DNA from 4 places in the Alteromonas australica genome. Region 3 is predicted to be linked to each of the others. Evidence: predicted binding sites of a transcription regulator. Region 3 holds the regulator's gene; each other region holds the start of a gene.
The links. The regulator FNR, encoded in region 3, switches genes on or off when oxygen is low (the NO sensors DNR and NnrR bind a similar motif). The targets are predictions, from matches to a motif close to TTGATCTAGATCAA.
Positions count from the first base shown of each region.

Region 1: ccoG (cytochrome c oxidase accessory protein CcoG) is a predicted target of FNR. The motif match lies at 1,503-1,516, and genes of this name have one in related genera.
Region 2: EP13_RS18055 (high-potential iron-sulfur protein) is a predicted target of FNR. The motif match lies at 3,463-3,476, and genes of this name have one in related genera.
Region 4: EP13_RS19055 (DUF3149 domain-containing protein) is a predicted target of FNR. The motif match lies at 5,864-5,877, and genes of this name have one in related genera.

Region 1 is NZ_CP008849.1:743,414-751,340, reverse strand. Features, by position in the region: gene EP13_RS03280 (acyl-CoA dehydrogenase family protein) at 1-186, shown strand, start outside; gene EP13_RS03275 (DUF3016 domain-containing protein) at 262-807, opposite strand; gene EP13_RS03270 (hypothetical protein) at 941-1,303, opposite strand; gene ccoG (cytochrome c oxidase accessory protein CcoG) at 1,584-3,017, shown strand; gene EP13_RS03260 (serine/threonine protein kinase) at 3,014-3,985, shown strand; gene EP13_RS03255 (thiol:disulfide interchange protein DsbA/DsbL) at 4,150-4,782, shown strand; gene EP13_RS03250 (HD domain-containing protein) at 4,849-5,442, shown strand; gene mobA (molybdenum cofactor guanylyltransferase) at 5,439-6,038, opposite strand; gene EP13_RS03240 (alginate export family protein) at 6,052-7,275, opposite strand; gene EP13_RS03235 (ABC transporter ATP-binding protein) at 7,421-7,927, opposite strand, start outside.
Region 2 is NZ_CP008849.1:4,143,645-4,151,571, reverse strand. Features, by position in the region: gene prmA (50S ribosomal protein L11 methyltransferase) at 1-247, opposite strand, end outside; gene EP13_RS18065 (substrate-binding periplasmic protein) at 438-1,229, shown strand; gene EP13_RS18060 (amidase) at 1,316-2,929, shown strand; gene EP13_RS18055 (high-potential iron-sulfur protein) at 3,020-3,313, opposite strand; gene EP13_RS18050 (flavin reductase family protein) at 3,538-4,176, opposite strand; gene EP13_RS18045 (CPXCG motif-containing cysteine-rich protein) at 4,169-4,360, opposite strand; gene EP13_RS18040 (exonuclease domain-containing protein) at 4,497-6,629, shown strand; gene EP13_RS18035 (TIGR03643 family protein) at 6,701-6,967, shown strand; gene EP13_RS18030 (hypothetical protein) at 6,974-7,423, opposite strand; gene EP13_RS18025 (hypothetical protein) at 7,679-7,927, opposite strand, start outside.
Region 3 is NZ_CP008849.1:2,269,771-2,277,697, reverse strand. Features, by position in the region: gene EP13_RS09995 (LysE family translocator) at 1-478, shown strand, start outside; gene EP13_RS09990 (stress protein) at 535-1,293, shown strand; gene EP13_RS09985 (glucosaminidase domain-containing protein) at 1,286-2,077, shown strand; gene EP13_RS09980 (DUF2987 domain-containing protein) at 2,074-2,709, shown strand; gene EP13_RS09975 (patatin-like phospholipase family protein) at 2,738-3,727, opposite strand; gene ttcA (tRNA 2-thiocytidine(32) synthetase TtcA) at 3,728-4,669, opposite strand; gene uspE (universal stress protein UspE) at 4,798-5,727, opposite strand; gene fnr (fumarate/nitrate reduction transcriptional regulator Fnr) at 5,826-6,569, opposite strand; gene EP13_RS09955 (sulfite exporter TauE/SafE family protein) at 6,622-7,278, opposite strand; gene ccoS (cbb3-type cytochrome oxidase assembly protein CcoS) at 7,265-7,480, opposite strand; gene EP13_RS09945 (heavy metal translocating P-type ATPase) at 7,486-7,927, opposite strand, start outside.
Region 4 is NZ_CP008849.1:1,332,903-1,340,829, forward strand. Features, by position in the region: gene EP13_RS05895 (ABC transporter ATP-binding protein) at 1-392, shown strand, start outside; gene EP13_RS05900 (ABC transporter permease) at 394-1,707, shown strand; gene EP13_RS05905 (ABC transporter permease) at 1,717-2,925, shown strand; gene EP13_RS05910 (sigma-54-dependent transcriptional regulator) at 2,938-4,281, shown strand; gene EP13_RS05915 (sensor histidine kinase) at 4,278-5,579, shown strand; gene EP13_RS19055 (DUF3149 domain-containing protein) at 5,982-6,107, shown strand; gene smrB (endonuclease SmrB) at 6,143-6,760, opposite strand; gene prmB (50S ribosomal protein L3 N(5)-glutamine methyltransferase) at 6,903-7,838, shown strand; gene aroC (chorismate synthase) at 7,848-7,927, shown strand, end outside.

The DNA.
Region 1 (7,927 bases), 1.5 Mb from region 3:
CTTTGGTTCAGTATGGCAGACACAGCCGCACAATCGGATAACACGGTAATAGCTACCGCTAAGCAAAAAACTCGTGATTTCTATATTGATCGCATTTTGCCACGTAGAGACGCCCATAAAGTGGCCTATTCAGCGGGCGCAGAGAGTACCCTTGCGATAGCCGCCAGCGAATTCGATTATTTATAATTGCGAAGTGCAAAAGCAAAATGCCGCTTATTAAAGCGGCATTTTTTTAAACGTTCACATTCGGTGTACAAAGCATTAGTTGCTGGCGAAGCTTTTAGAGAATGTATCGTCAAACCAATCTTCAATCATGGCTTTCTCATACACTAGCGTGTCACGATTCAACGGACGTACCCGAGAATCCATAAACGCCATGTCTTTAATTTTAATGTCTTCACCTTGCTGAACAATGCGATCATTTTCAGTCAATGTATACGACACTGTCATCCGCGGGATATCTAAACTTCGAATAATACGAACGTCAGTCATACTATTACCAAAACCGGCGAAACTTGCAGGCCAAACATGCCCAGCAAGATCCAGGTTGGTCACTTTCAGCGTTAGGCTTTGTTCACTTGGGAGTTTTTCGCCCAGCTCAAGCATAAAGGTTTCGAGTTGCTCCAGTGTGCGCTCTCTAAACCGCTTACGAGGCTCGTTACTTGGCTTAACATCTACATATTTTGTAGGCTCTACCCACTCTACTTTCACCTCAGCAGCTTGACTCGTTGCAGCCCCTGCGAAAAGTGTTGCAGCAGTAACAACGAGTCCCATTTTAGTGACGGCATTTCGAATTGTCGCTGACATCTTGTTGCTCCTCAAATATTTACCTTTCCTTGCCACTATAGCAAACTAACCTGAATGATAAATGAACAAAATAAACACAAAATGAAACTAACAGTATAAACCTCACCTTTACCATGGCTTGCAGGCAAATGCGCTAAGTCCCTGATACCAAACCCGCTCCTGCCACCTTGGTACACAGGGTGACCCTGTCTCGGCCGAAAAAATTCGGATTAATCTCGTTATGCGCACAATACGCACGATAAAAATGGGATAAGTGCACACTATCTAGTGTGATGCTATGTAGGTATTCACGTTGGTAGGGTTTTAAATGAGGCATTTCATTTTCAATATCCTCTCTTAGATTTTGCAATAGGCGCTGTTGCGGCAACCTTTCTAAGGCGTAAAAGGTATCGGCAAGATTGTATTGCACTTCGTTAAGAAAATGCTGCGCGAAAGGCGAACGAACAATCAGTATAATTAACCCAATCTCAGCTAAAAGCACCATGAATCGTCGCATTAAAAATGCCCATAATAGAAAAGAATACCTTAGTGTATCTCGATTTATGCCTAGACAAGCTACCTTCAAATATACCTAGGTATAAGGAAATACGAGGATAAATGCGTGGCATGTTTTAGCGCTGAACTGCTATTACACAATATTTCTGAACTTTCAGTATTGACTGAAACATGTAAAAAAGCGATCATTCATGCCATCATTGATCTACATTAAAACGGTCAATTATTTTGGCTGTTATACTGCCTCCTAGCAGCATTGTGAAGTCGGCTAAGGTCCCCTTATGAATGAGCAGATTCCTGTAAAAAATGTTACCCCTGTTAAGGTACACAAGCCATCCTCTGGCGATGGTGGCAAACGCCATGACAGTAGAAGCCGAATTTATGTTCGTGCCGTACAGGGCCCGTTAGAAACCTTTCGTCGGTTTTTTGGGCTTATTTTCCTTGCGTTGTTCGCCGTGATCCCTTGGATTCAATACAATGGCAAGCAAGCCGTATTATTGGATATTGTTGAACAACGATTTACTATATTTGGGCTGACACTTTGGCCTCAAGACTTAACTCTGCTGGCCTACATCTTTATCGTCTCGGCGTTTGCGTTGTTTTTTGTCACCACATTTGCTGGGCGAGTGTGGTGTGGTTTTATGTGCCCTCAAACCACTTGGGTTTATATTTATACGTGGTTTGAAGAAAAAATAGAGGGGCCTCGCAATAAACGAATTAAGTTAGATGCGCGCCCTATGGATGCAGACAAGTTTATCCGTAAAACGTTGAAACACACCGCATGGGTGGCTGTGGCGCTGTTAACCGCATTAACCTTTGTGGGTTACTTCACGCCTATTGGCGCTCTGTTCATTAACTTTTTCACTTTCAGTACCAGCTCTTGGGCAGCATTCTCGGTGTTGTTTTTTGCGGTTTGTACCTACGCAAACGCAGGCTACATGCGAGAAATCATGTGTACGCACATTTGTCCTTATGCCCGCTTTCAGTCTGCTATGTTCGACAAAGATACATTTACTGTATCTTACGATGCCCATCGAGGCGAGCAGCGCGGGCCCCGACCGCGTAAGCTCAGTCACGAACAGGTTCAGGAAAAAGGGCTGGGCGACTGTATCGACTGTAACCTGTGTGTTCAGGTTTGTCCTACAGGGATTGATATCCGCAATGGCTTACAATACGAATGCATTAACTGTGGTGCCTGTATCGATGCCTGTAATGGTGTAATGGATAAAATGGGTTACCCCAAAGGACTGATTAGCTTTACGTCTGAGGAGCGACTTTCTGGCGGTACAACGCATATTATCCGCCCCAAACTTATCGGTTACTTTATTGTTCTGCTCATCATGGTGGGGCTGTTGATTGCCGATATTGTCACTCGAATTCCTCTCGCCGTGGATATCATTCGAGATAGAAACGCTTTATACAGAGAAACAAACGACGGCTTGATTGAAAATGTCTATACCATCAAGGTACTCAATAAATCCCAAACCACCCAAACTTATACTATTAGTGTGGAGGGTTTACCTGAATATCGCTTTTATGGCGAACAGGAGGTCACGGTAAAAGGGGGCGAAGTATTTAGTACGCCGATATCGGTTGCAACAGACCCGTATAATCTGGAAGATGTGGTAACAGAAATCATGTTTACTGTACAAACCACCACCATTGACGGTGACGTGGTCACAGTCAACGAACCAACGAAATTTATATATCGATGACAGACTTTTCATTTTCTGGTTTAAATCCAGATACCATTTTAGATGCCCTGGAAGACCAGGGCATTTTTTTACAAAGCGGCCTGTTGGCGCTTAATAGTTATGAGAATCGGGTTTATCAGTTCCAGGCCGAGGACAATCAGCGTTACGTGGTGAAGTTTTATCGGCCCGGGCGGTGGACCGACACACAGATTGAAGAGGAGCATGCTTTTGCCCTTGAGTTAGCTGAAAATGAGATTCCCATAGCGGCTCCCCTTCTTATCAATGGTGAGACACTGCATCACCATGGAGACTATCGCTTTACTTTGTTTCCATCAGTGGGCGGGCGACAATTTGAAAATGATAACCTTGACCAGCTTGAATGGATGGGCAGGTTCATTGGGCGCATTCACCGAGTAGCACAAGCAAAGCCGTTTGCGGATCGCCCAGCCATTGACACCCAGAGCTACTTAGATGAGCCAAAGCGGATACTGGAAAATAGCCAATTGTTACCCGACCATTTAAAGACGGCATTTTTTGCCATTTTAAATCCGGTCATTGAAAAAGCATCTGCTAACTATAAAAGTCAGGGCGTTATTCGCCTGCATGGAGATTGTCATCCCGGTAATATTCTATGGCGTGATGGCCCCACTTTTGTTGACTTGGATGATTGCCGAATGGGTCCCGCGATTCAAGACTTATGGATGATGCTAAGTGGCGACAGACAACAACAATTGCTGCAGCTAGACACACTGGTGGAAGCTTACGAAGAATTTAATGAATTTGATAACAGCCAACTGGCGCTTATCGAACCGTTACGGGCCATGCGTATGGTTCATTATATGGCATGGCTTTCGCGACGCTGGGAGGACCCCGCGTTCCCACGTGCCTTTCCTTGGTTTGCCGACGACAAATACTGGGAAGGTCAAATTCTTGCGTTAAAAGAGCAAATGTCTGCCATGCAAGAGCCCCCACTTAAATTAGGGTTTTAGCGCTGACAAGCAAACGATGAAGCCGCTTACAGGTTCAGTACAAGAGCATACTCAGGCCATTCGTTGCATAAAATACCCAGATGGTCGCGTACGCTAGTGCCTTGTAAAGGCTTGTGTTAACCTTCATCGTAACAATAAAAAATCTCATCGAAGGACTTACTCCAATGAAAAAGTTTGCAGTACTGTTTATTATGGCGTTACTTATCCCGCTTACCGCGTGTGCACAAGATAGTGACGTAAAATGGAAAGAAGGCACTCACTATAAGGTGCTTGATGAAGACGCCACCAGCAAGCCTGTGATTACAGAGTTTTTCTCTTTTTGGTGCCCACATTGCTTTCAGTTTGAGCCAGTGATAAAAGACATCAAAACTAAAATGGGCGACAACGTCAAATTTAACAAAGTCCACGTTAACTTTATGGGCTTCACTGGCCCTGATGTACAAAACGATGCAACAAAGGCAATGCTCATTGCCCGCGCAATGAAGCAAGAAGACGCGCTTAACACTGCTATTTTCAACTATATTCACAAACAACGTGCATCTGTTACTGGTCTAAAAGACTTACGTAATATCTTTGTTGTTAATGGTGTTGACGGCGCTGAGTTTGATAAACTCGCCAATAGTTTTGGCGTGAACAGTATGATGCGCAAAAACCAGCAAGAAATTGATAAAAATAGAAATTACATAAAAGGTGTGCCTAGCTTTATTGTAAACGGCAAGTATCAACCCACCTTTACCTCAGACATGTCTCTTGACGATATTTCCGACCTTATTGGTTGGTTATCTAAGCAAAAGTAAAATACATTGAGTTATTTTGAAGGCCGATACTCTTATCGGCCTTTTTTGATTAGCATTGGAATCTTTATGACATTAACTCCAGCCCAATTTAGCGAATTTATAACCGAATTAGATAAATTAAAAGCAGTAAAGCGGCAAATTACCCTCCCCCTTGATAACGATAGGCAAGAAAATTCTGCGGAGCATAGCTGGCATGTTGCTTTAATGGCAACGACGCTTGCTCCCTTTGCTGCACAACCGATTGATATTAGCCGCGTTGTTCGAATGATTCTTATACATGACGTAGTAGAAATTGATGCCGGAGATTTGTTTGCCTTTCAAGAAGCAGCCGAACATGAAGCCCAAGCAGAAAAAGAACTGGCAGCCGCTAAACGAATCTTTGGTTTGCTTCCTGCGCCTTTAAATCAGGAGCTGCTGGCATTATGGCTAGAGTTTGAAGAGGCAGAAACGCCTGACGCTGAATTTGCAAAAGCGATGGATAGAGTGTTGCCTGTGTTTCAAAACATGCAAAATCAAGGGGGCAGTTGGAAAAAGCATGGGGTGACACGGGAGAAAATTGCACAAAGAAACAAACACCTTATTACCTGTGCACCAAGCTTATGGGATTACGTTAATACACAGTTGGATAATGCCGTAAAAAAGGGGTGGCTTCTGCCTTAAGAAATCTGCGTTTGGCTACGTTGGGTTAGTGATTGCAACTGTGAAAAGTCGTGTGGCGTATTGACGTTGAGTAATGCTAAGTGCAAACGCGAAGAAAGGGGAACCGATTGTGCGTGACACACGTTGGCAAGCGCTTTCATTGAAGGCATCGGTGAGTCGGTGATTAACTTATTAAGTTCTTCGAGGTAATCAACGGGTTTGTAGATAACCAATGGAAACCAGTCTCTATTGTAATAACAGCTTGTTTGCTGAGATAAACTCAACCCAATAAGCTGGTGCAGTAACACCGCACTTAACATCGGCATATCTACCGGTAAAAGAACCAGCGCATGTGCCTGATTAAGGATGTTTTCTTTTGCCTCATTCATGGCAAAAATCGTGGCCGCTGCCGGCCCTCGATGAGGAATACAATCGACAATATCTTTACCCTTGCCTCCCACAGTGCAAACATCAGTAACACCGGCGTCAAGGGCAATTCGCTTGGTACGTTGCTCAAAGCTAGTTCCTTGAAACAACAATGAGCCTTTGTCTCTTCCCATACGACGTGACTGGCCGCCGCAGAGAAGAAACAAAAGCACATTTTGTGGTAACGTCATCCTCGGCATAGGCTTAGAACTTTGTCCCCACCCAGACCCAGAATTTATCCGCATCTACTTTGATATCTTCAGCCATGTAATGACCATATTTAATACCAAAATTGAAACGTTCCATCAGCTTCCCAGTATATTGCACGTTCACTTCACTACCTAAGTCGTCAACACCTTCGGTACTCTCATCTGCGCTAAAGTTATGATAAGACAATAACCATTTACCTTTACCCAACTTCCCACTTAAAGAGAATGTTGTGTCGACTAAACCTTGCGCTGGAGTGGCAAGAAACTGATCGGTCCAGCCATTAAATTTGTGCAAAGTCGCAAGAGGGGTAGAGAAACCGTAAGCACCGTCGTCACTGCCTAACACTTCGTGGTCAATTTTCGCTGTAATACCTGAAACCGTTGCCGCTAAGTACGCATTCAAATAGTTAGCATCGTATTCGGTGGCAGTATCGCCAGACCCTGACTCACTCGTTTGGGAAGCGTATTCAGCGCCGTATCCCCAGCCTACGCTCTGTGTTTTATAGCTACCGCTATAGCGAATACCATAGGTATCTAAGCCATTGGCGGTATCATTATCAACTTCTAACAGGTACGCATAAGCGGTGAACTTACCCATTTCAGTTTTGAAATTAGCGTTGATCAGGTGATCTTTAGAATCAAAATCTGCAGCTTCTGCAAAGATACGATTACGTTGATTGAGGTAAGCATAAAATACATCCACGTTCTCACTGACTACGTATTTCGCGCTTACGCCATCAAACGTTTGACGGTCTTGACGCCAGCCCACATGGCCGATGAATCTATGATTGTCCAATGCGATAACTTGGCGGCCTGCTTTTAAGGTCAAACCTTCAGTCTTGTATTGTAGAAATGCTTGATCTACTTCGGTGGTTTCAGGGTCTGCAATCACCGAATACTCGCCTACATTATAGCCTGTAGGTCCCACAGTATAATCGCCCTGCCCCATAACAATTCGGCTGTCTTCTACTTCTGCAGTAAATGAAAACCCATTTAAACTGCCTGTTTGAAAGCCCAAGCGTGTCCTTAGTGTTAACGCGCTGGCATCGTCTAAGGCATTATCTTGATCAACACCTTCATAGCGCAAGTTTAAGTCTGCCCATGCTTTGGAATTGCTAAGTATGTCGTACCAATCTTCATCAGCCATCGCTGAAACACTCAACGATGACAATACCGCTGTACTGACTAACGCCAGTGTGAACCTCTTTTGATTTTTCATTATGCGTTCCCTTATCGAACTAAACTCTTTCTTAAATGTGAGTTTCAAATAGTGATTTTTAGGTAAAGGGCTCCCTTCCTGGTGTAAAACCAAGAAAACGTTCCTTTTACAATTAACGTATTTAAATCAGATTACGGCGTACAGCTTAGGCAGCATCTGAACTGTTTGAAGCTTTTGATTCAGACGTCTCCTTTTCCTTATTGGCTTTAATATGTGGCGAGACAGGCTCAATTTTTTTTTGTTTATCATACAAAAAGGTGAGCACTTCATGACGATAGTGGTTGTATTCAGGATTATCCGCCAGCGCAAGACGTTCACGTGGGCGTGGCAGTTCAACGTTGAGTATTTCACCAATGGTGGCCGCTGGGCCATTGTTCATCATCACGATACGATCGGATAACAAAACGGCTTCGTCCACGTCATGGGTAATCATAATCACTGTGTTACCCAAATTTGCATGAATTTCCATAAGCGCATCCTGCAAATGTGCACGTGTAAGTGCGTCAAGCGCCCCAAAGGGTTCATCCATAAGTAACACTTTAGGTTGCATAGACAGTGCCCTGGCAATACCGACTCTTTGCTTCATGCCACCAGAGATTTCACTGGGCAACTTATCTAAAGCATGGGTCATATGAACGAGTTCAAGGTTGTG
Region 2 (7,927 bases), 1.9 Mb from region 3:
AGTCTGCTCCTAATACGCGAGCTTTACCGAGCCGATCTATGATACGTTTCATATCGTCTGAAGCGTCGAATAAACCCACTACTTGCGTATCTGGCCACAACAAAACTTCGCCCGGCTTAGGTTCATACATAGGGGTATCTTTCGCGTCTACAAAAGTAACAGCTTGTGAGCCATTTGCGCTTAGCATATCGCCGATGGCGTCAGCATGTTCAGAGGTGGTGTTAATTCGTAGTTGTAGCCAGGCCATGTGAAATAGAGTGTTTGGAGGTTTGCTGTTATTGTACAGCCAATAAGTCGCAATGCGAAGTTCAGGCCCAGAAACTTATGAAGGTTAACGGGGTTAAACGGCGAACTGCCGATATTTTAGTCTTTTAGGTAATGGTGAAAACGCCCTGAGTTTATACACTCAATAATGAGTTCCTTAACTGATTAACTGCATGCGCCGCTCACTTATTGTGCTTTTACTACTGCTTGTTACGTCGGCTTCTTACGGGAAGCGGCTTGATGTTGTGGTTGGCTGGGACAAACCGCCCTATGTTATAGCAGCGCAAAATTCTGGTTTTGAAGTGGAGTTAGTGCGAGCTATCTTTACGGAGATGGGGTATGAAATAACCCCTATTTATGTGCCGTTTGGCAGAACGGCTCGCATTGTTAATTCTGGCAGTGTTGATGTGGGCCTTACCTTAACTCCTCGGCATGATATTGACCCAGCGCTTTTATCAAATGAGTATATTGCCTATCAAAATGTGGCAGTAACTCTGCAGGAGCGTCACCTCACTATTTCAAACTTGCAAGACCTATCAGGGAAAAGCATTATTGCTTTTCAAACGGCGAAGTCGATACTGGGGGAAGCATTTTTTAACGTGGTTGACCAGCAACCCACTTACTTAGAGTTGGCTGAGCAGAAACGCCAAGTCAGTTTGCTACTGCTTGGTAGCGTTGATGTGGCTATTCTCGATAGAAACATATTTCACTATATAAAAAGCCAGTTTCCAAAAAAACAACAGTATGCTACCCAAATTCATGAAATCTTTCCCGTCAGTACCTATAGTGCAGCCATCCCTGACCCAGCGTTACGTCATCAGTTCAACACAACACTAGCGCGTTTCATTGCAGACGGCCGCTATCAAGCATTGCTTGATAATTTCGGGTTAGAAAACTTGCTTTTTACCCCTATTCGACAAGAAGCCTTACCCCTTACTCCTGTCCAGCCTTTAAACTTTCGTTAGTTTCTGTATGTTTGTTGACCTGTGAACTATATATGTCGCATGCTGTATAAAACGACAAATAAAAAACAATAACAGGGAAATACATAATGAAGCTCAAACTCTTAATTGCAGCAGTAGCAATAGTGGTGGTAGGTTGCAAAGCTCAGTCGAATGACACAGCCCCCAGTGTTACCAACACATGGCTAGATAAGCCTGCTGCAGAGCAGGCACAGGCCATCAGAAACGGTACGCTTACCTCTGAACAACTTGTTACCGGTTATTTAGCGCGTATAGAAGAGCGGGACAAAAAAGTAAACAGTATCTTAGTGCTTAACTCGAATGCCATTGCACAAGCGAAAGCTGCCGATGAACAAGCGCAGAAAGGCACTTTCACCGGCCCATTGCATGGTATACCGGTATTATTAAAGGATAATATTGAAGCCAGTGAGTTGCCGACAACAGCCGGTTCTATGGCGCTTGTTAACAACCGTACAGGTCGCGATGCCCCTATTGTTGCCAACTTAAAAGCGGCAGGCGCCATAATCTTAGGTAAAACGAACTTATCTGAGTGGGCAAACTTTCGGTCGGAATCTTCTATCAGTGGTTGGAGCGCAGTGGGTGGACTAACCCGTAATCCTCATTTACTGTCGCGCACCGCTTGCGGCTCGTCATCCGGTTCAGGGGCAGCGATGGCGCTAAGGCTAAGCTCTTTAGCGGTAGGAACAGAAACCAATGGCTCTATTATCTGCCCATCATCTATGAATGGAATTGTGGGGTTTAAGCCTACTGTTGGTTTGCTTTCACGTTCTTATATAGTGCCTATTTCATCCTCACAAGATACCGCAGGGCCAATGACCGCCAATGTTAACGACGCGTGGTTAATGGCTTCGGTCATGGATGGCGTGGATGTTAAAGACGCCGCTACCGCCGATGCAGAAGATCACCTGTTGCCTTCCCTCGAAGAAAGTATGTTGGCCACGGATCTAAAAGGCATACGTGTTGGCGTAGTACGCTATCGTCAGGGCGACAACCCACATGTACTTTCGGTGTATGAAAATGCGCTAGAAACTCTAGAAGCCGCGGGCGCAGAATTGGTTGATATTAACGATTTTGAGCAACCAGACAGCTTTTGGTCTGATTCGTACACCGTGCTGCTCAGTGAGTTTCATCATACAATTGATGCGTATTTAGCGGATAGCCCCGCGGATATTCCTGCTCGCAATTTAGAAGCGCTTATTGCGTTTAATAAAACCGACAAGAAAGAGCTCGTGCTTTTCAACCAAGATATTTTTGAAAAGTCCCTAGCCGCGCCGGCCATCGACAGTGATGAATACAAAAGTGCATTAAGCTTAGTGCAAAATACGGCGGGTACAAATGGCATTGATAAACTCATGCAGGACAATGGGGTGGACATATTGGTCGCGCCCTCAAATAGCCCCGCCTTTTTGATTGATGGTGTCTATGGTGATCATTCGCCAGTTGGCTTTATTGGAATTGGCTATTTAGCCGCCATTGCTGGATACCCACATTTAACCGTACCGGCAGGTGAGGTAAAACAATTACCGGTAGGGTTAAGTTTTATAGGCAGTAAATGGCAAGATGAAAAAGTCTTGCGTATAGGCAGTGTTTTTGAAGCCAAGCATGGCGCTTATGTAAAACCAGGTTTATTACCAAGCCGTTTGGAAAGCCCTGAACTTGAAGATATTGTGAGTGGACAGTAAAACTAAAAAGCCCCACTAATGGGGCTTTTCGCTGATATGGGCCTACGCCAGTTACCTAAAGGCTAACTAACTTGCCCTGTTGTCACTGTCTTAGCTGGGGCGTTTAACCCAAGCACTACACCAGCCATTGGCATTAACCAATTTATTGGGGAATAACGCACAAGGGCGATAGTTTTCACCATCTGCGCCTTGTACATACATACAATTTTTGCACTGTGCGCCGTCAACCGTTGAGGCTGGGGTGTAGTTAAGTGCTTTGGCTGTTGGATCATCCGCTTGAAGTTGCTCTTGCGCCTGAGCGCGAAGTGCAACACTACCTAAGGTTAGCCCTATTAAGCTTGTCCCTGACAACTTCAAAAAGTCGCGACGGTTTACAGATTTCATAATTCTCTCCAAGTGAGATAATAACGAGAATGATTCTTTTTTATTCAAGGCTTTAAACGCAAAAACCTGCCCGTAGGCAGGTTTCTTTCTATCACTACATTATACTATAACGCGCATTGTCAGGATCGGCTAAATACGAAATAACTTCATTGATCCAGATTAAATCTCATTCATCTAACTATAGCCTGTTTAGATGAATGAGACATGAATGGCACCCATAAAGTTTACTTATTGGTTAACGGTGTGTCAGGTTTCGCATAGCTAAACTGCGCAATGCGGTGGGTACTATGATAACTATCAAGGCCAGATATACAGGCACTACCTGCACGTTCGATATCCGCATAACCGTCCTCAGACATCATGGCCTTATTAAGGTGTACTTCTTTAATTGCCCCTATCACCATCTCTGTTTGGTTACACAACGTAAAATGCTGCTCTACCTTCAAGCCTATCTTTATATGACTCTCAGCCACATACGGTGCGTTGAAATTATCGCTAAACCAGGGCGTTAACCCTACTTTTTCAAACTCACTTTCTTGTGGTTGATAGCGGGCTGAGGTTTGATGGGCTTTATCTACCCATTGCGTATGAACATGATTGAGGGTGTACACACCTTGCTGTTTAATATTGTTCAATGAGTCTCGTTGTACCGTATGGGGGCGCATTATCATACCGAGTAAAGGAGGATTAGCGCCAACATGTACCACCGAACTTACAATCGCTAAGTTATGACTTTTTCCATCAGTGGTACCAAGCAGTGCCGCTGACTTAAAGCCTGATAAACTGTTGATAAAGTTTGCCCGATAGCGTTGAGGCATGGTGGTGATATCGTCAAGCTTGTAGGTATTACATGGTTCACTCATTTTCGCAGGTCGCCTCTAAATCAATGTCATCACCCTGTTGGAACACTCTCAATTCGATAGGCTGGCAACATACTTGGCAATCTAATACCTGAACTTGACCAACGTCGTTGATCTCATCTATTTCTACCTCATTGGGCGCCATGCAATAGGGGCATGAAAACCCCATGGAACGCGTTAAACTCATTATTCTCACCGCCATTAATTCCCGAGTTATTCTTTTACGCGATAAAAGCGGCTCTGGATTGCTAAGAAGTAAAGGGTTGATTAAGTGTGCTGTATAAATATACACTGTTGGTGGTTTCGATGATCAGTGCCTTAAAATGCGAAAAGACTTACCGCCCCGATACTATTTAACCCACTTTCATGAATTTTTGCGCTTCTTTGATGGGGCGAGTGGCCACTTATTGACCGAGCAGGCCAATACCTTTATTACGCGCTTTTGCGCCTTAGATGAAGATAAACAGTGCATTGTGGTGCGTGCTGCCAACCGCAAGTACGCCGTCATCGATCGTAGCCAATTTAATTATGCTGAAATATCACTCCCGCAACAGCAAATCGATAGCCTTATTGAAAGCGGGTGGTTCGGTGATTTATCCCATGCCTCGGTACAGGATATGGCGGGCGTACTGACGAAAGACGCCATTATCGAACTCATGGCTACCTACGGGAGTACGCAAGGGTTATCGGCACTCACCAAACCCAAATTAGTTGAAAGGTTGCGCCAAGAAATTGCGCTACATGGGTGGCCTGATCGCTTTTCACTAGACCATTATTTAGTATGCTTGTTTGACAATGCTCTGCGCTTTTTACTGTTTGTTTACTTTGGCAATACCAAAAGCCGGCTGAATCAGTTTTCAATGCGCGATCTGGGTGTCATGCGTACGCGGTCTGACTCGGTTGGCAATAGCGCGCGATTTGACAGCAAAGAAGATACAGAAGCGGCGTGGTTTTACGCCGATCGCTACAGCAAGCTGGCCTATTACGATCAAGCGGCATTACTTGGAGTAGCCAAGCTACCTTTTCCTGATGTACAGAGTGTGTCGGCTGCATTTTATCGAGACCAATTTATTTATGCTTTGGGCATGAAATTAATGGAGTTTGATAAGTTAAAAGCTCTCGATATTCTTAAATTGGCACAAAGCGATAAAGCAAAAGAAAAATGGCTTAGAGAAACCTACAAAGCGGGCGATACCGATGCAGTAAAACAGCATCTAGAGCACATTATAGACAACCCGCAATCAGACACGCTGTTAGCGTTCGCCGAGGATTTCTATGCTCGAAAATATCACAAGAAGCGCACCAGTACGGTGACCGATATGCTGCGTAACGCAAGCAAATCTCTGGATATAGATGTTAGCCAAAACCAACAAGTAGAGCGGGGCGTTTTAGCCTATTATGCAAGACAAGGCGTGCAAGGTTGGCGTACCGAAAACCGGCTTTGGCGCAGCTTGTTTGGGTTAACATTTTGGCAGCAGCTTTATGAAGAAGACACACTGGTTACAGAATTTGACCGTCGCCCGCTTTCTCTTAAGCAAAACAATTTCTACACAAAATTTGAAAATAGCATAGAGTCGTTGCTTACTGCACTAAACAGCGAACAAAAGCTACGCCACCATATACACAAAATGGCTACCCAACATTACGGGAAGGTGAATAGCTTATTTATGTGGTCAAGCGGCCTACTCGCGCCCCTAGACGCCCTGATAACGCATGGAGAGTTGCCCGCAATATTTAATTTATTGCGTATGATGAGCCGAGATTTCGAAAACTTACGAGATGGCTTTCCCGATATTATGGTGTTAGATAACACCCTACGTTTTGAAGAGATTAAAGCGCCTGGCGACCAATTACGGCGTAACCAGCTGGTGTCTATTCAACGCTTACAGCAGGCAGGATTTGAAGTGGCGGTTACCACAGTGAACTGGGTGAGAGATCCAGCACAACCTTACGTGGTGGTCGACATAGAAACCACGGGTGGTAACAACAGTTATAATAGGATAACTGAGATTGGCATGGTTAAGCTTGTGGCGGGTGAAGAGATTGCTCAGTATCAAACCTTAATTAACCCAATGCGGCGAATTCCAAACAATATAACGCGTTTAACGGGTATTTCAGATGAAATGGTAGCCTCCGCCCCGGTGTTTGCCGATGTTGCAGAAGATATCAATGCTTTCACGGAAGACGCTGTATTTGTGGCCCACAACGTTAATTTTGATTATGGCTTCATTAAACAAGAGTTTGCTCGATTAGAGCACACCTATCGCCGGCCTAAAATGTGCACAGTGCGCGAAATGCGACGTACATATCCTGGTTTAACATCTTATTCCCTTGCAAATTTAACCCAACATTTTGATATTAAGATGGAAAGGCATCACCGCGCGTTGAGCGACGCTAAAGCCGCCGCGGAACTGCTCAAGTTGGCGTTCGAAAAAGACGATGAAAGTAGTACTTAATCATTGGGTGTAGTGAACAAAATATTCCTAAATGCGTAAAAGCAGTACCTAATTGTGAATGTTGTTTTGCCATGTACAGCGAAGAAGACAAATCTCGAATTATTGAAATGGCGTGGGAAGATCGCACGCCATTTGAAGCCATAGAGGCTTTGTATGGAATACCCGAAAAAGAAGTGATTGCGTTGATGCGAGCGCACCTCAGGCATAAGACATTTAAGAACTGGCGAGAACGAGTATCAGGACGAAAAACGAAGCACGCCAGCTTACGTCCAGCAGGGGTAGACAGAGGGTATTGCCCTTCTCAATACAAAGTAAAAAGTGCTAATAAGAAAGCGTAATGGGAATTATGAGTTATCTTTGTCTGGCGGCGTAACCGCGGTAACCGGCAGCAGTAGCGCCATAATTTGTTGCCGCCATGGTGACGGAAAAAGGTGCGTATTTTCAGCGTGATTAACCTGTTGTGCACGCTCGATAATAGGCATTAATGCGGCATACCGAGGGTTTGATGCTTGCACAGCCTCTACCCGTTCCATAATTGAAGCAATGAAAGTGGCGGGTGACGCGTCGCCATGTTGCTTAAACTCGTTAACGAGTGCGCGACGAACGTAGCTTTCCCATTCCGCACGGTAACTGTCACTGAGTCTTTCTGGAAAGTGTATGAGTTCTTCTATATCACTGTCGAGCTTTACCACGTCGTTTACATCATCATACATCAGCCGTAAGGCGAGCAGCACGTTAAGCGTGAGTCTAGAAACAGGAAGTTGATCTTTTAGTTGTGTATATCTCTGGGGCACTGAAGAAACCTTCTCTACCTTAATCAATACAAATGGAAAAACATGAACGGCGTGAGCACTATTAAAAACCAAAGCGTTTATTGATAGTGCTCACTATCAATACTAATAAATCGCGCTGGCATATGAAAGGTGTGAAGGTTAAAAATACGTAATTTACTTTGGTGAACACAATAAGCCCAGGTGGCGTATCTATTATGCACTGTTAAAGTGCGTACGCGTTCTTGCTGTTTGGCCCATCGTTTGATGGGCCTTTTTTTAATTTTGAGCCAGAGAGAGTTTTATTCCCGCCATTACTCTGGTGACACTGTCTACAACATCGATTCGACTAAACCATTCAAGGTGATGATGCCTGACCAGGTTTCCACTGACTTCCAGCGATACACCGTGTCCTGTGCCAAGAAAATCTTCAGTTAGTTCTGCACGGGCGCCGAAGTCGTCATCAACATGAGAGTAGTGAGAAAAATACTCAAGAGGATAATGATAAAGTGACAGCGAACCTGACAA
Region 3 (7,927 bases):
CATTTTATTACATGTCGCCTACTCCTTAGTAGGGTTAAGTGTGGTGATAGCCACTACGCCTTGGCTGTTTACTACGTTTAGTTATTTAGCCGCTGCTTATCTGGTTTATTTAGCGATTGGGGCGTTGCGTAGTGGGCCGCCAAAAGATGAAAAGGTAGATGCGCCCGCCGTTGAAAGCCAAACTATCTCTGTTAAACGCGCCCTTTGGGTGGGCTTTTTAACCAATGGATTAAACCCTAAAGCCACCTTGTTCTTCCTGTCTTTGTTTACTGCCATCATCAGTGTAGACACGCCCTTCATGGTGAAAGCGGGCTACGGTATCTATTTAGCTTTTGCGACGGGACTATGGTTTTGTTTTCTGTCTTATTTACTCAGTACTAGCAAGGTAGCTCAGCTGATTGGCAAAAAAGGGTATTGGCTAGATAGAGCAATGGGCGTATTGCTTGTAGGTTTAGCGGCAAAACTCGTGTTGGGTTAACACTCTCCATTCATGTACAATACGCCGGTTAGCCTAATTTTGTAGTAGAGGACACAGTGGCGAATAATATGATGCCTGAGAATAATGGCGATCACACAAAAACAACGTTACAACGTACCCTGGAAAAATCCCACGACTTTGATGTAAAAGCGGTGTTTTTGCGGGCCAACCAAATGACTAAGGCAAACTTTGCAACCTTAATTCAGGCCTGTATCGTGTTGGTCGTTGTCTTTGTTATAATAGGCGCTATTACACAGCCGTATATTACGGTACATGACGACGGCTCCTTTACTATACAACATCAGTCATTTATTGAAATTGCCACTGTTTTTGTGGTGTCACCGTTAATTACCGGCCTGTATATGTTGGGCTTAAGTCAGGCGCGCAATACTCCACGTACGGTCTTTGCCTTATTCGACTATATCCCTCTTATCTTCTTGTTGGCACTAACCCAGTTGGTTAACAGCATTCTTATGCAACTAGGGTTAGTGTTACTGATTATTCCAGGGTTGTATTTTTGGATGGCCACGTCTTTTTCGTTAATGTTGGTGGCAGACAAGTCACTGACTCCGCTTAAGGCCATTTTATTATCTTGTCGCGTATTTAACGCTTATTGGGGTCAAATCACTGCGCTTTTCATGATCATGGCAGTGTTGGCGATTACCATACCACTTACACTTGGGCTCTCTCTTATTTGGATCATGCCTTTGTATTTCAGCCTTATCGGCGTGTTATACGAAAAGTTAATTGGCGGAGAGCAAGTTCGCACGGAAGCTAAACCAAAGGAAAGGAACGAGTCTAGCTTCGATGCATAAACGAGAAACATTTAAAATTGTCGCCATTATGATTGTTGTATTGGCGGTTATTGTTATTAACGCGCTAATTTTTACGAAAAAGTCGCCGTCGATTTTGGATATTCCTGAAACTCAGGAAGCGAAAAAGCCGGTGCCGGATTTTTCTGTGTACACTGATGTTAAACAGAAAAAAGCGGCGTTTTTCGACTATCTTCGACCCGAAGTCGAGAAGCAAAATAGCTATATTTTGACATTACGGCATTATGTTCAAACCCTTTACCGTAAAGCAATCACAGACGAACCTTTGTCAGATGATGACATTGAAAAGCTAGACTGGTTGGAGGAAGAGTACCGGGTTAAATCGTCACAGCCGTTAAATATGCGGCTATTAGACTTACTAGACAAAATTGATATTTTACCGGTTGAGTTGGTGTTAGTGCAGGCGGCAAACGAGTCAGCATGGGGTACCAGTCGCTTCGCCCGCAAAGGGTATAACTTTTTTGGACTTTGGTGTTTTAGTAAAGGGTGTGGTTTTGTTCCAAGTAGGCGAAACGAAGGTGCCTCTCACGAAGTCGCTAAGTTTGACAGCTTGTCTCGCGCTACCTACACCTATATGCGCAACTTAAATCGCCACGACGCTTATGAAGATTTACGTGAAATAAGAAGTCGACTAAGAGCCAATCAAATTCCAATTACTGGTGTGGCCTTAGCTGAAGGATTAATGAATTACTCTGAACGTGGTGCAGCCTATGTCGACGAGTTGCAAACCATGATCAGATTTAACGAGGAATATTTAACCCAATGAAATCACTAGTTTCTTTTGTTCTCGCTGTAGGGCTTGTTTTTCCAGCGTGTGCAGAAACCATCGATGTAGAATACAGCCGTTTTTATAGCCATGTAAAAAAGCTAGATAATGAAGATACTCAGGCTCTGCAATTTGCGTTTGGTTTTCTACGCGTGGGAGAAGGGCGCCTTTGCGACATTAATCAGGCAGATATTGTTACCGATAAACAAACCATGACGTTAGACGTGAGTAAAGAGGGGCGTTTTACTGTGCCAACCGAGCGTGCGCTTAAACTTGCGAACGCCTACGTGCGTATTGATTTAAAAGAGGCGGCTAACCTGTGTGATATGTCGGTACAACTAGAAACACAGCCGTCCTATTTAAAACCCCACTATACGGTAGAAGAACTGAATTTTTTATATGCGCAGTACGAAGCATTTTTCAATGAAATGGGCAGCTTTTTGTCTTTTCTTATGCCCAGCGTTACCGGTTTAATGATTCAATTTAATGATGAGAATTTAGATTATATTACGCCAGAAGGGCTACCTATTAATAACGGCGTATTACAGCTTAACGAAGACTGGTTGAAAGACGCTAAAGGTATTACGTTACCCGAAGCGCCACTTCGTATTACTGCGTTAGCGTCAAGTTAGCAGTTTAACGGCTAACGCATTGGGCTTTTTAAGTTAATAATTGATAGCGGATTTGTTCCGCTATTCGATTAATGGTTTCTTCCCCTTTTGCGCATAACTCTTCGGCACGATGAAATTCCATAATGCCTACATCGGTTAATTGGGGCTCAATAAGAATATCTGGCGGATCGCCCGCGAGTCTGGAACGGGTTACTCTGGCTTGAAGAATCTCTAACGAACTGCTCATGACGCTCATAATACCCGGTGGATTACGTTTGTTAACCTTTACCGGTACCTCTGTGAGTTCTTCTTCGACTTTTTCAATAACCTCTGCGGCAAGTGAATCATCGGTTTGCGCTTCTGTATCTTTATCGTCTCGTTTGCTATCTGGTGAAAACCACTGCTTTAAAACATTTTGGCTTTTGGTGAAGAAGTCTTCGGTTTTACGTTGGTTTTCTTCATGGTCTTGGCGCAGTTTTTCTAGCCTAAGTGGCCTAAAGTCGGCGTTTAAGTTAACCGCAATGACAAAATCAGCGCCCAATTGACGACAAAGGTTCACGGGCACTGGATTTACCACTGCACCATCAACCAGCCATCTGTCTTCATAAGGTACAGGGGAAAACAAAGCGGGAATAGCGCAAGAAGCTTGAATACTGTTTCCCACAGGACCTGAGTTGAACACGACTTCACGGCCGGTATATAAATCTGTGGCTACCGACGCAAAGGGTTTGTTCATTTCTTCATAGCTTTCTGCACAAAACTCAGACGCCAATTTGTCGAATACTTTTTGTCCACTTGCCAAGCCACCGCGGCGTAAACCAACACCCATAAGCGCTAATACTTGCCAATCGCTTAGGGAACAAGACCACTCTTTTAGCCCCTCTAACTTGCCGCTTGCATAGGCAGCACCGACATAAGCGCCAATTGAACACCCAGCAACCACATCGATTTTTATGCCGAGTTTTTCCAACGCTTGGATAATACCTATATGGGTCCAACCTCTTGCGGCGCCAGCGCCTAGTGCTAAGCCAATCTTCATTTACTTTGCTTCCGTCATGTTCACTATGTGAATATCGTTTTCTTCTTCAGCAGTGGGTTGAGTATCAAAGCTAGGAGGATCAAAACCAATATCACCGTCTGCCACCGGCGCATCTTGCGTCTTGATGCTTTTAAAATCGTATAAGTTTTTATCTACTAAATGGGAAGGTGCCACATTCTGTAATGCCCTAAACATAGACTCAATTCGCCCTGGAAATCGTCTGTTCCAGTCTTGTAGCATGGCTTTAATATTCTGACGCTGCAGATTCTCTTGCGAGCCACATAAATTACAGGGAATAATGGGAAACTCAGCAGCCTCGGAATATTTGATAATGTCTTTTTCATTACAATAAGCGAGGGGGCGAATAACAATGTGCTCGCCATTGTCGCTCACTAGTTTAGGTGGCATAGATTTTAACTTGCCGCCATGAAACATGTTCAAAAAGAAGGTTTCAAGCATGTCGTCTCTGTGGTGACCCAGGGCAATTTTTGTTGCGCCTAGTTCTTTCGCCGTACGGTACAAAATCCCTCTGCGCAAGCGAGAACAAAGCGAGCAGGTCGTTTTACCTTCAGGTATTTTGTCTTTTACAATGGAGTAGGTGTCTTCTTCAACAATTTTATACTCTACCCCTAAGCTATCTAAGTATTGCGGTAGGACATGCTCAGGAAATCCAGGTTGTTTTTGATCGAGATTAACCGCCACGATATCAAAATGAATGGGTGCAATTTTTTTCAAAAACATGAGGATATCTAGCATGGTGTAGCTATCTTTTCCACCAGATAAGCACACCATGACTTTATCGTTATGCTCAATCATACCGAAATCAGCAATGGCCTTACCCACGTTGCGACGTAAGCGTTTTTGAAGCTTATTTAGGTTGTATTTTTGTTTACTTTGCGATGGGCTATTAGCAACATCTGCACTGCTGATATTTGCACTCATAATAATACTGGCTTGGTTACTGCGAAAGCCGCCATTATACAACAAAGTCGACTTTATGAGCCATGCTAGTAAACACAATAACCCGCTTTAACGAAATTATTGCGCAATGTGCAGATAATGGGCTGTCGCTATTTTTTATTCGCTAACGGCGATACAAAACCATCAGGTTTTACGGCCAGCACGTCGCAATCTAGTTCGTCAATCACGTGTTCTGCCGTATTGCCAATTAGTGCTGCCGACAGTCCCACCCGCCCGACGGTGCCAATTATCACTAATTCCGCGTCAATATCTTTGGCTACCATGGGGATGACTTTTTCTGGTAAGCCTTCTTTTACATAGGTGTTTGCTGTGGTAATACCGTATTTTTTTGCATGGCCTGCCATTTCAGCTTGGTGATGATGTTTTACCGAGTTGTTGTAAGCGTCAGGGTCAAATTCAGGTACTTCTATCGCAATATTTAACGGTGTAGAAGGGTAACTGTTGACGAGATTGACATTGCCGTTCAGTAACTTTGCATAATCATTGGCAATCACAGTCAGTTTATCGTTCAATAGATTATGTTCGTCATCTTCAGAACCCACATTCACCGCAGCGATGATTTGGCCACCTTCTGGCCAATCATGCTCTTTTACTAATAGCACCGGGCTAGGGCACTTACGCAGTAAATGCCAGTCGGTTGGCGTAAAAATAACCGAGGCGAGATCATCGTGACGCTTAGTAGCTTTTACTACTAAATCAATATCGTTATCAATAACATGGTGAATCACTGCCTCAAAAGCGCGATTATTCCACTGAACCACAATGTCTATGTGGGAAAAGCCAAGTTGGCGTAAGTGTTCTGACAGCCAGCTTGCATGCTCTTTGGTAACGGCGTCTTTCATAGCCTCACGTTCATCCGGGCTTAACATGGTGGTCATATCATAGGATAAATCGTATACCACCAGCATAGCGGTGATCGTTGCGCCTGTTTTGTCAGATATTTCTTGAGCGCGACTGAGGGCGGGCTGGGTGTCTCTCTCCAGTTCTACAACAGCGAGAATGTGTTGATAATTAATCATAACCCCTCCGAACTTCATCGTTTGCGATAGTTATGATGTAAGTGTAATACCTATTTGTAAAAACGTAAGTTGTTTTAGATCAAAGCGATTACAAAATATCAGATACCTGTACAGGCAATCGTTGGTACAGTGACATTTTGTAGTTTACTGTCCAATGCGTCGAAATTGAGAATAGTGATAAGTTTGCCGTCTACGCGAATGATCGCTTCTTTTTGAAAGCGACTTAATAAACGGCTTATTGTCTCAATGGTTAACCCTAAATAGTTGCCTATTTCGTTTCTTGTCATCGTTAAATGAAACTCACGATGGGAGAACCCTCGCTCTTCAAAACGGCCAGAAAGATGCGCCAGAAAATATAACAACCTTTCTTCGGCAGAACGCTTATTGAGTAACATGATCATATCATGATCCTGCTTAATTTCAGCGCTCATAAAGCTCATGATCTGGCGGCGCAATTTGGGGAATTGCACCGACATTTCATCTAATGTTTCGTAGGGGAGTTCGCACACCATCGCGGTTTCAAGCGCTTGGGTATAGCTTTGATGCTTTTGGCTACGAAGGGCGTCAAAGCCGATGATGTCGCCAGGAAAATGAAAGCCGGTAATTTGCTCTTCACCATCAGCGTTAGTGACAAAGGATTTGAAAGAACCGGTGCGTACAGCAAATAACGAATGAAATACATCGCCATTTTTTACCAGCGCGTCGCCTTTATGCAGGGGCTTTTTTCGTTCAATAATGTCGTCTAGCGACTCAATTTCTGTTTTATTCAGCGCCACGGGTAAACATAAATGACTAAAACTGCAATTTTGGCAGTGAATTGAAAACTCGCTTCCTTTGCTCATAATAACCGCACCTAAACTGGTAAACTCTACGTAAATGTTACTACGATAGCGGCTAAAATGCGCGATAAATTAAATAAATTGCATATAAGGCCATACAAACCGCCAGTGTTTGTCGAAGTTTTGGCTGCTGGAAAGCAGACACAATGTAAGCCGCCCCCGTGCTTGCCGCGAGTAATGTAGGTAAAGTGCCCAAGCCAAACGCAAACATAATGGCAGCACCGTCCACCGCTGTCCCTGATGCTAATGCCCAAGTAAGGGTGGAATACACGAGTCCGCAAGGTAACCAGCCCCAAATAAAGCCGTACGGTAACGCATGCCAAGGGGTTTTAAAGGGGAGAAAGCGTTTGGAATAAGGTTGAATACGTTTAAATATGCCTTTCCCTAGGGCCTCAACATGGGTTAAGCCTGTCCACCATTTTCCCAAATAACAGGCTAAGGCCAACAGCATTAAAGCGCTGAGTAACGAAAGCACATAAGATGCGACAGGAATATAGTGGCGGGCAATTTGCCCCATGGCACCTGTGATTGTACCAGCTAAGGTGTAACTAGCTATACGACCAAGGTTGTAGGCGAGGGTAAAAGGAAACGCGGGCTTATGGCTAGGCGTAACCGAACGAAGCGCAGCGACAATACCACCGCACATGCCAACGCAGTGTACGCCCCCAGCAATACCGATGAGAAATGCTGACAACAGATTAATTTCTGTCATCGTTTTCCTGATTTTGTTGCACTTTTTTGCGTTCTTCAGCCAAGGCTTTTTCCTCTGGCGATAAATCATCATCAAATAAAATGCTGTAACCCTGGCGGTCTAAATCTTCAAATTGATTCGAGCGTACCGCCCAAAAAAAGATAACCACGGCCACTGCAACAATAATAATGGCGATAGGGATAAGAACGTAGATAATACTCATATTAATTATTTACTTAATAGTCGTGTTGAATTGGTTACTACGATAATACTGCTGAGAGACATACCCACAACGGCCATCCAGGGAGACAACACACCGGCAATGGCAAAGGGAAGAATCAAAATATTGTAACCTACAGACCACGCGATATTTTGTCTAATTTTACGTTTAACACTTAGGGCAACATTAAGTAGCTGTGGCACGGATAAAAGACTATCACCCAGCAAGATGACATCGGCTGCCGTTTTTGCCACATCGGTGGCGTTACCCACTGCAACAGCCACGTCTGCACTTGCAAGCACTGGCGCATCATTTATCCCGTCACCCATCATAAGGACTTTTTTGTTTTGCTGTTGAAGCTTTTGTACTTCTTCAAACTTTTGCTCCGGGGACAGGCCACCAAGGGCACGTTGAATAGGCAGGGTGTTAACAATATTATTCACGTTTTCT
Region 4 (7,927 bases), 940 kb from region 3:
AACGTAAAGTGCGAATTTTAGAATGTTTAGAACAGGTGGGGCTAGCTAGCCGCGCCAGGCACTTACCTCAGCAGCTATCTGGTGGGCAACAACAACGGGTGGCGATAGCCAGAGCGCTCGCCGGAAAACCCCGTTTTTTGCTGGCAGATGAGCCTACGGGTAATTTAGATACCCTTATGGCGCGCCAAGTTATGGAGTTATTAGAAGAGATTAACCAAAATGGCGCCACTATCGTTATGGTCACCCACGACCCTGAATTGGCCCGTAGAGCCCCTCGCAACATTCAAGTGGTAGACGGGGAATTGGCCGATTTAACCTTTTATCAAGGGAAGCCAGCAACGTCTGCCTCAGCCCCTGAAAAAAGTGCCCATGAAAGCGTAGTGGGAGGCTAATATGTTTCTTCACTATATCGATTTAAGCATCAGAAGTATCAAGAGTACGCCTGTAATCAGCGTATTAATGGTGTTTGCCATTGCAATAGGTATTGGCTTAACCATGACAAGCCTTTCTGTGTTTCACATGATGTCGATGGATCCTATCCCTCACAAAAGTCAGGCCATTCATTTTCCTCAGTTAAACATTATGGATGAAGGCGGCGAATGGCATACAGATGATAATATTCCTTACCAACTGACTTATCAGGATGCCATAAACCTCTACAACGCAGACGCAGGCTTTCCTAGAAGCCCGAGTTTTCGCAGTGGGTTTTCGGTACACCTAAATACCCCTGACGTTAAGCCCACCATGGAACCTGCCCGTCTTGTTTATCAAGAGTTTTTCTCTATTTTTGAGCGGCCCTTCATTTTTGGGGCGCCTTGGTCGAAGGAAGAACAACAAAGCAAACCCTATGTCGTGGTTATTTCCGAATCCATTAACAACCGCTTATTCAATGGCCAGAACTCAGTGGGCAAATCCATCTATTTAGACAATAAAAGCTATCGTATTGTCGGTGTGGTTGAAGACTGGGATCACCACATTAAGTATTACGACTTAAATAACGGTGCGTTTAATAGCCCAGAAAAACTTTATGTGCCTTTTTCTATTGCGCCTTTAGAAGAAATAGGGACGTGGGGAAATACCAATGGGTGGAAACACGAAACCTTAAATGGCTACCAAAGCTTATTGCAATCTGAATTGGTCTGGGTGCAATTTTGGGTACAGCTTAATACGGCGGCCGAAAAAGAAGCGTTTAGTGCGCTGATAATGGCCTATATGGAAGATCAGCAATCGAAAGGCCGGTTTAATCGCGATAACTTGCAATACGCCCTTCGTAACGTCACCGAATGGTTAAAATACAATCAGGTGGTCTCAGAGGACAATCGTATTCTCGTTGGCTTGAGCTTTATGTTCTTGCTTGTCTGTGTGGCGAATATATTGGGCTTATTACTGGCTAAATTTCTAAAACGAGCGCCTGAGGTTGGCGTACGCCGCGCCCTTGGCGCCAGTAAGAAGCACATATTTGCGCAGCATATTGTGGAAGTGTCTGTTATTGGCTTAGCCGGTGGCATTTTGGGTATTGTGATTGCGCAACTTGGTCTGTGGGGCGTTCGTACTACCAACAGATATTATGAAGCCCTAGCTACCATGGATGTCTCTATGCTGTTAGCGGCGCCTACCATTGCCTTAATGGCAAGTTTCATAGCGGGTTTGTACCCTGCATGGCTGGTGTGTAGAACCCAACCTGCCATTTACCTCAAAAGCCAATAGGAGCGTATCATGCTAGAAATTAAACCTATATTTAATGCACTGCGTCGCTCAAAAGTGGGGGCTATTTTATTGTTTTTACAAATAGCGCTGACAACGGCTGTGGTCAGCAATGCCGCATTTATGATTAACGATCACCTGTCGTATTTAAAAGAAGATACCGGCTTTGTGCAGCAGGAGATATTTAGCTTTGGTCTTATGACATTTGGCAAAGACATCGATTTGCACCAACAAGCAGAACGAGATGAAGACATGATTCGCCGTATTCCAGGCGTGATAGATGCCGTGTTTATCCAAGCGGTACCGTTAACAGGAGGCGGTTCGTCCACCTCAAGTCATCTACGCCCACCGCCAGAAGAATCGAAATCATTGTCACTGGCCTACTATTACGCCGATGAACATACACTTGACACCTTTGGGGTTACCTTGCTGGAAGGGCGGAATTTTCGGCCGGAAGAGGTGGTTATTGGAAGCGATTTTGACGGACATGGTCCCAACACCGTTATTGTTTCTCAAGCCTATGCGCAGGAGATGTTTGAAGGTGAATCGGCACTGGGTAAAACTATTTATGTGTCGAGCCGGCCGCTAGAAATTATTGGCGTGGTTGAGACAATGAAAAGCCCCTGGCCGAGAGGCGATCGAAGTAGCAGAACCAGCATTATTCCTTTTATTAATGTGCAAAATTTTCACCGCGTGATGGTGAGAACCGAGGCGTCTGAGCGCGACAGTGTGATGAAGGTGATTGAAGACAAAATGCTAAGTCAGTATGACCAGCGGGTGATAATCAATATTAGGGGACTGGAGGAAAGCAAAAACAGTTACGATGCCACCGATGTGCTGATGATGCGTATGTTGATGGTTTTAGTGGTTATTTTAGTACTAGTTACGGCGCTGGGTATTCTTGGCCTTACGCAATTCAATATTAGTAAACGGACGAAGCAAATTGGTACACGTCGGGCATTAGGGGCGAGAAAGTCGGATATTATTCGCTATTTCTTAGTAGAAAATGCCATGATATGCACGGTAGGTTTGGTGATAGGGTCATTTGCGGCGTTCTTTTTGGGGCGTGTATTAATGAACGCCTATTCCATTAATGCCCTAGAAATGCAATTTGTTATCGGTACGGCTGTGGGAATATGCGTAATGAGCTTACTCGCCGTTATTGTGCCGGCAATGCGTGCCGCCAATATTTCACCGAGTATCGCCACTCGTAGTATTTAAGAGCGCAGATGAATGAAAAAAATCTTAATTGTTGATGACAACGCTGCGGTGTTGGAAGCCTTGTCATTACTTTTAGAAATCCACGGCTACCAGGTTGTTACGGCTAGTACACCGAAAGAGGCGTTACAAATCGTAAACTATCAAGCGATTAGCCTGGTGCTTCAGGACATGAATTTCAGCGCCGATACCACGTCTGGCGAAGAAGGCAAAACGCTGTTTTTTGCGCTAAGAGAGCTAAACCCTCTATTGCCGATTATCCTTATTACCGCATGGACCGAATTGGAGCATGCGGTGGCGTTGGTGAAAGCCGGCGCTGCAGACTACATCCCCAAGCCGTGGGATGACGTAAAGTTAATCACCACTGTAAACAACTTAATCGCCCTCGGTGAAGCCTCGGCCACTCATCAATCAGTGAAACAGCAGTCTACCCTTTACGATAGCGCTAAACAGGCCGCTCGCAGTGTGGGATTGGTGTATGAAAGTGCAGCAATGCAGCGAGTGGTAGATATGGCGTTGCAGGTGGCCAAGTCCGATGTACCCGTGCTTATAACAGGGCCAAACGGTAGCGGCAAAGAAAAAATCGCCGAACTCATACAGTCTCAATCCCCGCTGCGTCATGCGGCTTTTGTTAAGGTCAATGCGGGTGCGCTGCCTCAAGAACTGATTGAAGCTGAATTGTTCGGAGCTGAAGCCGGCGCATTTACCAGTGCGAACAAGTCCAGAATAGGGCGCTTTGAAGCCGCTAACGGGGGCACGCTATTTTTAGATGAAATTGGTACCTTACCCTTATCGGGGCAGGTCAAGCTGTTGCGCGTATTGCAAACCGGCGAGTTTGAAAAATTAGGCTCGGTAAAAACTCAGCATACTAACGTGCGTATTATCTCGGCCACGAACGCAGATTTAGCCAGTGATATTGCAAACGGGCATTTTCGTGAGGATTTGTTTTATCGCCTTAATGTTATCGAAATTAATGTGCCCCCACTTAGCGAGCGGGGTGACGATGCGTTGGCGCTGGTTCAACACTTTTTGCCTAACCGGGAAATTAGCTTAACGGGAAAGCAGGCCATTACTCAATACCCTTGGCCCGGTAACGTGAGAGAGCTAGAAAATGCATGCCGCAGAGTGGATATCTTACATCCGCATGGCCCGTTAAATGCCGACGCGTTTGGTTTACCCAGTAGCCATAGCGAAGACACCGTTTTGGTTAAAGCCGGAAGTGAGCCTACCGAGGCGGAAATTCAAGCCGCCTTAGTGCGCTACAATGGGGTAATTGCGCAAGTGGCGAAACATGTAGGGCTGTCGCGACAGGCGCTTTACCGGCGACTCGATAAATACAAAATAAGCTATAAATCGTGAAATCTATTAGAACCAAGCTGGTAGCAGCGTCACTGAGTGCGACGGCTATAGGGTTGTCGCCTATGCTCTATCTGGCCCCGCTGTCTCTAGGGGTGAAGATACTTTGTGTGTTGGGTGCGCTTGGGTTATGTGCCATTGTTGTGTACAAGGCCACTGAATCGATGAGCCAGAATATTCAAGCGTTAGAGGTAGGGTTACTCAACTTCAAAGACGGGGAATATGCCGCCACATTGGCATGTTCCACCACCGACGAATTCGCTCATCTCTGCGCCCTTTACAATGCATCAGCGCAATCACTTCGCAAAGAAAAGCAATGGTTGCATCAGCGGGAATTAATGCTCGATAAAGTATTGCAAAGCTCACCTGATGTATTGCTATTAGTGAACGATAAAAACGACGTGGTGTTTAGTAACCATCAAGCCAGAGACTTTTTTGCAGTTAATCAGCGCCTTGAAGGGCTTTCTTTGCCCCGTTTGCTTTCAAAGCAACCCCGTGCCTTAAGTGAAGTCATGCTAGACAGCCGCGAAGGGTTGTTCACCTTACCGCAAGATGAAAAGGGCGTCGAAACCTGGCATTTGGCGCAGGGCACATTTTTACTCAATAACCAGCAGCACACCCTTTATATTCTCAAGCAAATGACCCGCGAGCTAAACCGTCAAGAAGTATCAGTTTGGAAAAAAGTGATCCGCGTGATTAGCCATGAACTCAATAACTCGTTAGGGCCAATATCCAGTTTGCTACATAGCGGAAAAATCGTCGCCAATCAAAACCAAGACCCCCGTTTAGAGCGGGTGTTTCTTACCATTGAAGAAAGAATTGCTCATCTTAATCAATTCGTCCAAGGCTACGGAAAATTCGCTAAGTTACCCACACCTGTGTTTGCCCCCATCGAGTGGGCAAGTGTGATAGCACAGTTAAAACAGCAATATGAATTTACCCTGGATATGCCAACGCCGGTGAATTTGCACGCCGATGCCGTGCAAATTGAGCAATTACTCATTAACTTGCTGAAAAATGCCCATGAAGCGGGTGGTTCACCAAGGGACATCCACTTAGTCATTAAACAGCAGAATTCCCACGTGGTATTAGAAGTGTTAGATGCTGGAAAGGGCATGAGCGAACAGGTGATGACAAATGCCCTTGTACCTTTTTATTCTACCAAAGCGAATGGCAGCGGATTGGGGTTGGCCTTGTGCCGTGAAATATGTGATGCCCATGGCGGCCACCTTGTTATCCAAAACAGGCAGCAAAAAGGGCTATGCGTAAGGGTTATTTTCGACGGCGATGCAGGCAGGTAAACCTAGGTTATAGTAGATTTAAAAAAAAGGGGGAAGACAGGCGTCTTCCCCCTACGACGCTAAGCCAAGACCGTTTTTTACCCAACGTCGAACAGGCAGGATCTACTTTAATGAAAATGAGAATGATTTGCAATAACTTTTTGCGAATTATTTTCACGGTCTCCTCTCGCCCGTTTTTTCATGGAAAAATCGGCACAACAGGTAGGGCAGGAGACCCAATGCATTTTCTTTTAAGTAGTCATTCGCTAATAAAGCGTGGTCAGAGGTATCGCGCCCCTCAAAAATTGATGCAGATCAACAACGCAAAATGAAACCGGCCTTCGAGATAATCCCCTTGATCTAGATCATAAATGTCGGCTCCGCCTTCTTCTACTATGACGTTAGTTGAAGAGGAGACCAATTATGATGTGGGCAATGATTAAAGACCCTGTGGTTTGGGGATCGCTATTAGGTATAGGCATTATTGTAGGTATGATGGTGTATTACACCTATCTTTTCATGCACAACAGCGCCGACCAAAGTAAGTAAACACTATCACCCGCTTTACTGGCTAGGTGCAAAGGCTAACGTTGATGGTTTTGGCGCGGCATATTGATAAGTACCAAAAGCGCAGCTTGGCCGCCGTATTCTTGCGGAGCTTGGTGAAAAGCACGAACATGTGGGTGCTGAACAAGATAATGGGGTAGAGCGGCTTTCAATACGCCCTGACCAAATCCATGCATCACACAAACACAATCTACCGATTCTTTTCTTGCGGTATGAATGAGTGCGGCTAATTCTGCTTTTGCCATCTCTCGGGTTAACCCGTGTAAATCCAGCGTCATTTCGGGGGAGTAATCGCCCCGTCGCAATTGCTTTAAAATGTGGGTGGATTCACCTTCTTGGCAAAAGCGCATGGGCCCCTCTTGAGGCAAAGCAGCTTGGTACATATCAGAAAAGTGGAAACTCGCGGCCAATTGCTTGCTGTGCTTTATATTTCGACCAGATACCTGCTGTGACTTTTCAAACAGTTCAACCCGCTTATCTGGCTCTACTTTATCTTGGGTTAAGGGCTTAACCCCTTGCATGGCATCGGCAAATGAAAATGTCTCATCCTCAGTTTGGCCTTGGGTTTCTGTGTTCGATTTAGGATCAGAAATTTGCTTTTTAAAGGCCTTGAGTTCTTTTTTAAACGTTTTCATTCAGAATAATTACGCAAACTAATAGGGCTAAAACATTGCTAAACGCATAATTTAGTACGTTTGAGTACATAGTTAATTATGTGAATCGGCAGTAAGTTTGGGTATGATACCAGCTTTGAAATTTTTGATGTACCCAAACACCATGACCGATAAGTTTTACCTAGAAGAAGCCATTGAAGATCTACATACCTTGCTAGATATGACGCGATGGGCGACCAGCCGTTTTAATGATGCGGCCCTGTATTTTGGTCATGGTACAGATAACGCGTGGGATGAAGCCACCAGCCTTGTGATGCAGGCGCTGCATTTGCCTCATCCTCTTTTGGAACAAGTTGGAGAAAGCGTACTTGCTTCACGTTTAACCAAAAGTGAGCGGGAAAAAATAGCCGAACTTGTGCTAAAACGTGTACAAACCCGCATGCCACTTCCCTACATCACTAACGAAGCGTGGTTCTGCGGAATGCCCTTCTATGTTGATGAACGGGTACTTATTCCTCGTTCTCCTTTTGCCGAACTCATTCAAAACGAATTTGCGCCTTTTGTGGAAGCTTCACCCTCCAGTATCCTAGATATGTGTACAGGAGGTGGGTGTATAGCTATCGCCTTAGCGCATGCATATCCAGATGCACAGGTTGATGCGGTAGATATTAGCTCCGATGCTTTAGAAGTGGCAGATATCAATATCCAAGAGCATGGGCTAAGCCATCGTGTTTACCCTATTCAGTCAGATCTTTTTGCGAGTTTAACGGGGCAAAAGTACGACCTTATTGTGTCTAACCCTCCGTACGTTGACGCAGAAGACATGGCTGATTTGCCTGATGAATATCATCACGAGCCGGAACTCGCACTGGCAGCTGGGGAAGATGGGTTAGAATTGGTGGATATCATGCTGCGAGAAGCACCCACTTACCTCAATGATGGTGGCTGGCTATTCGTAGAAGTCGGCAATAGCGAAGTGCACATGAACCATAGATTCCCTGGTTTAGAGGTTATCTGGTTAGCATTTGAAAACGGTGGTTCAGGTATCTTTGCCGTGGGCAAAGACACACTCGTAACGTATTTTAGTAGTAAGGATTAATAGTTAATTATGTCAGGTAACAGCTTCGGAAAACTTTTCACTGTAACCACATTTGGTGAAAGCCACGGCATTGCCATTGGCGGTGTGGT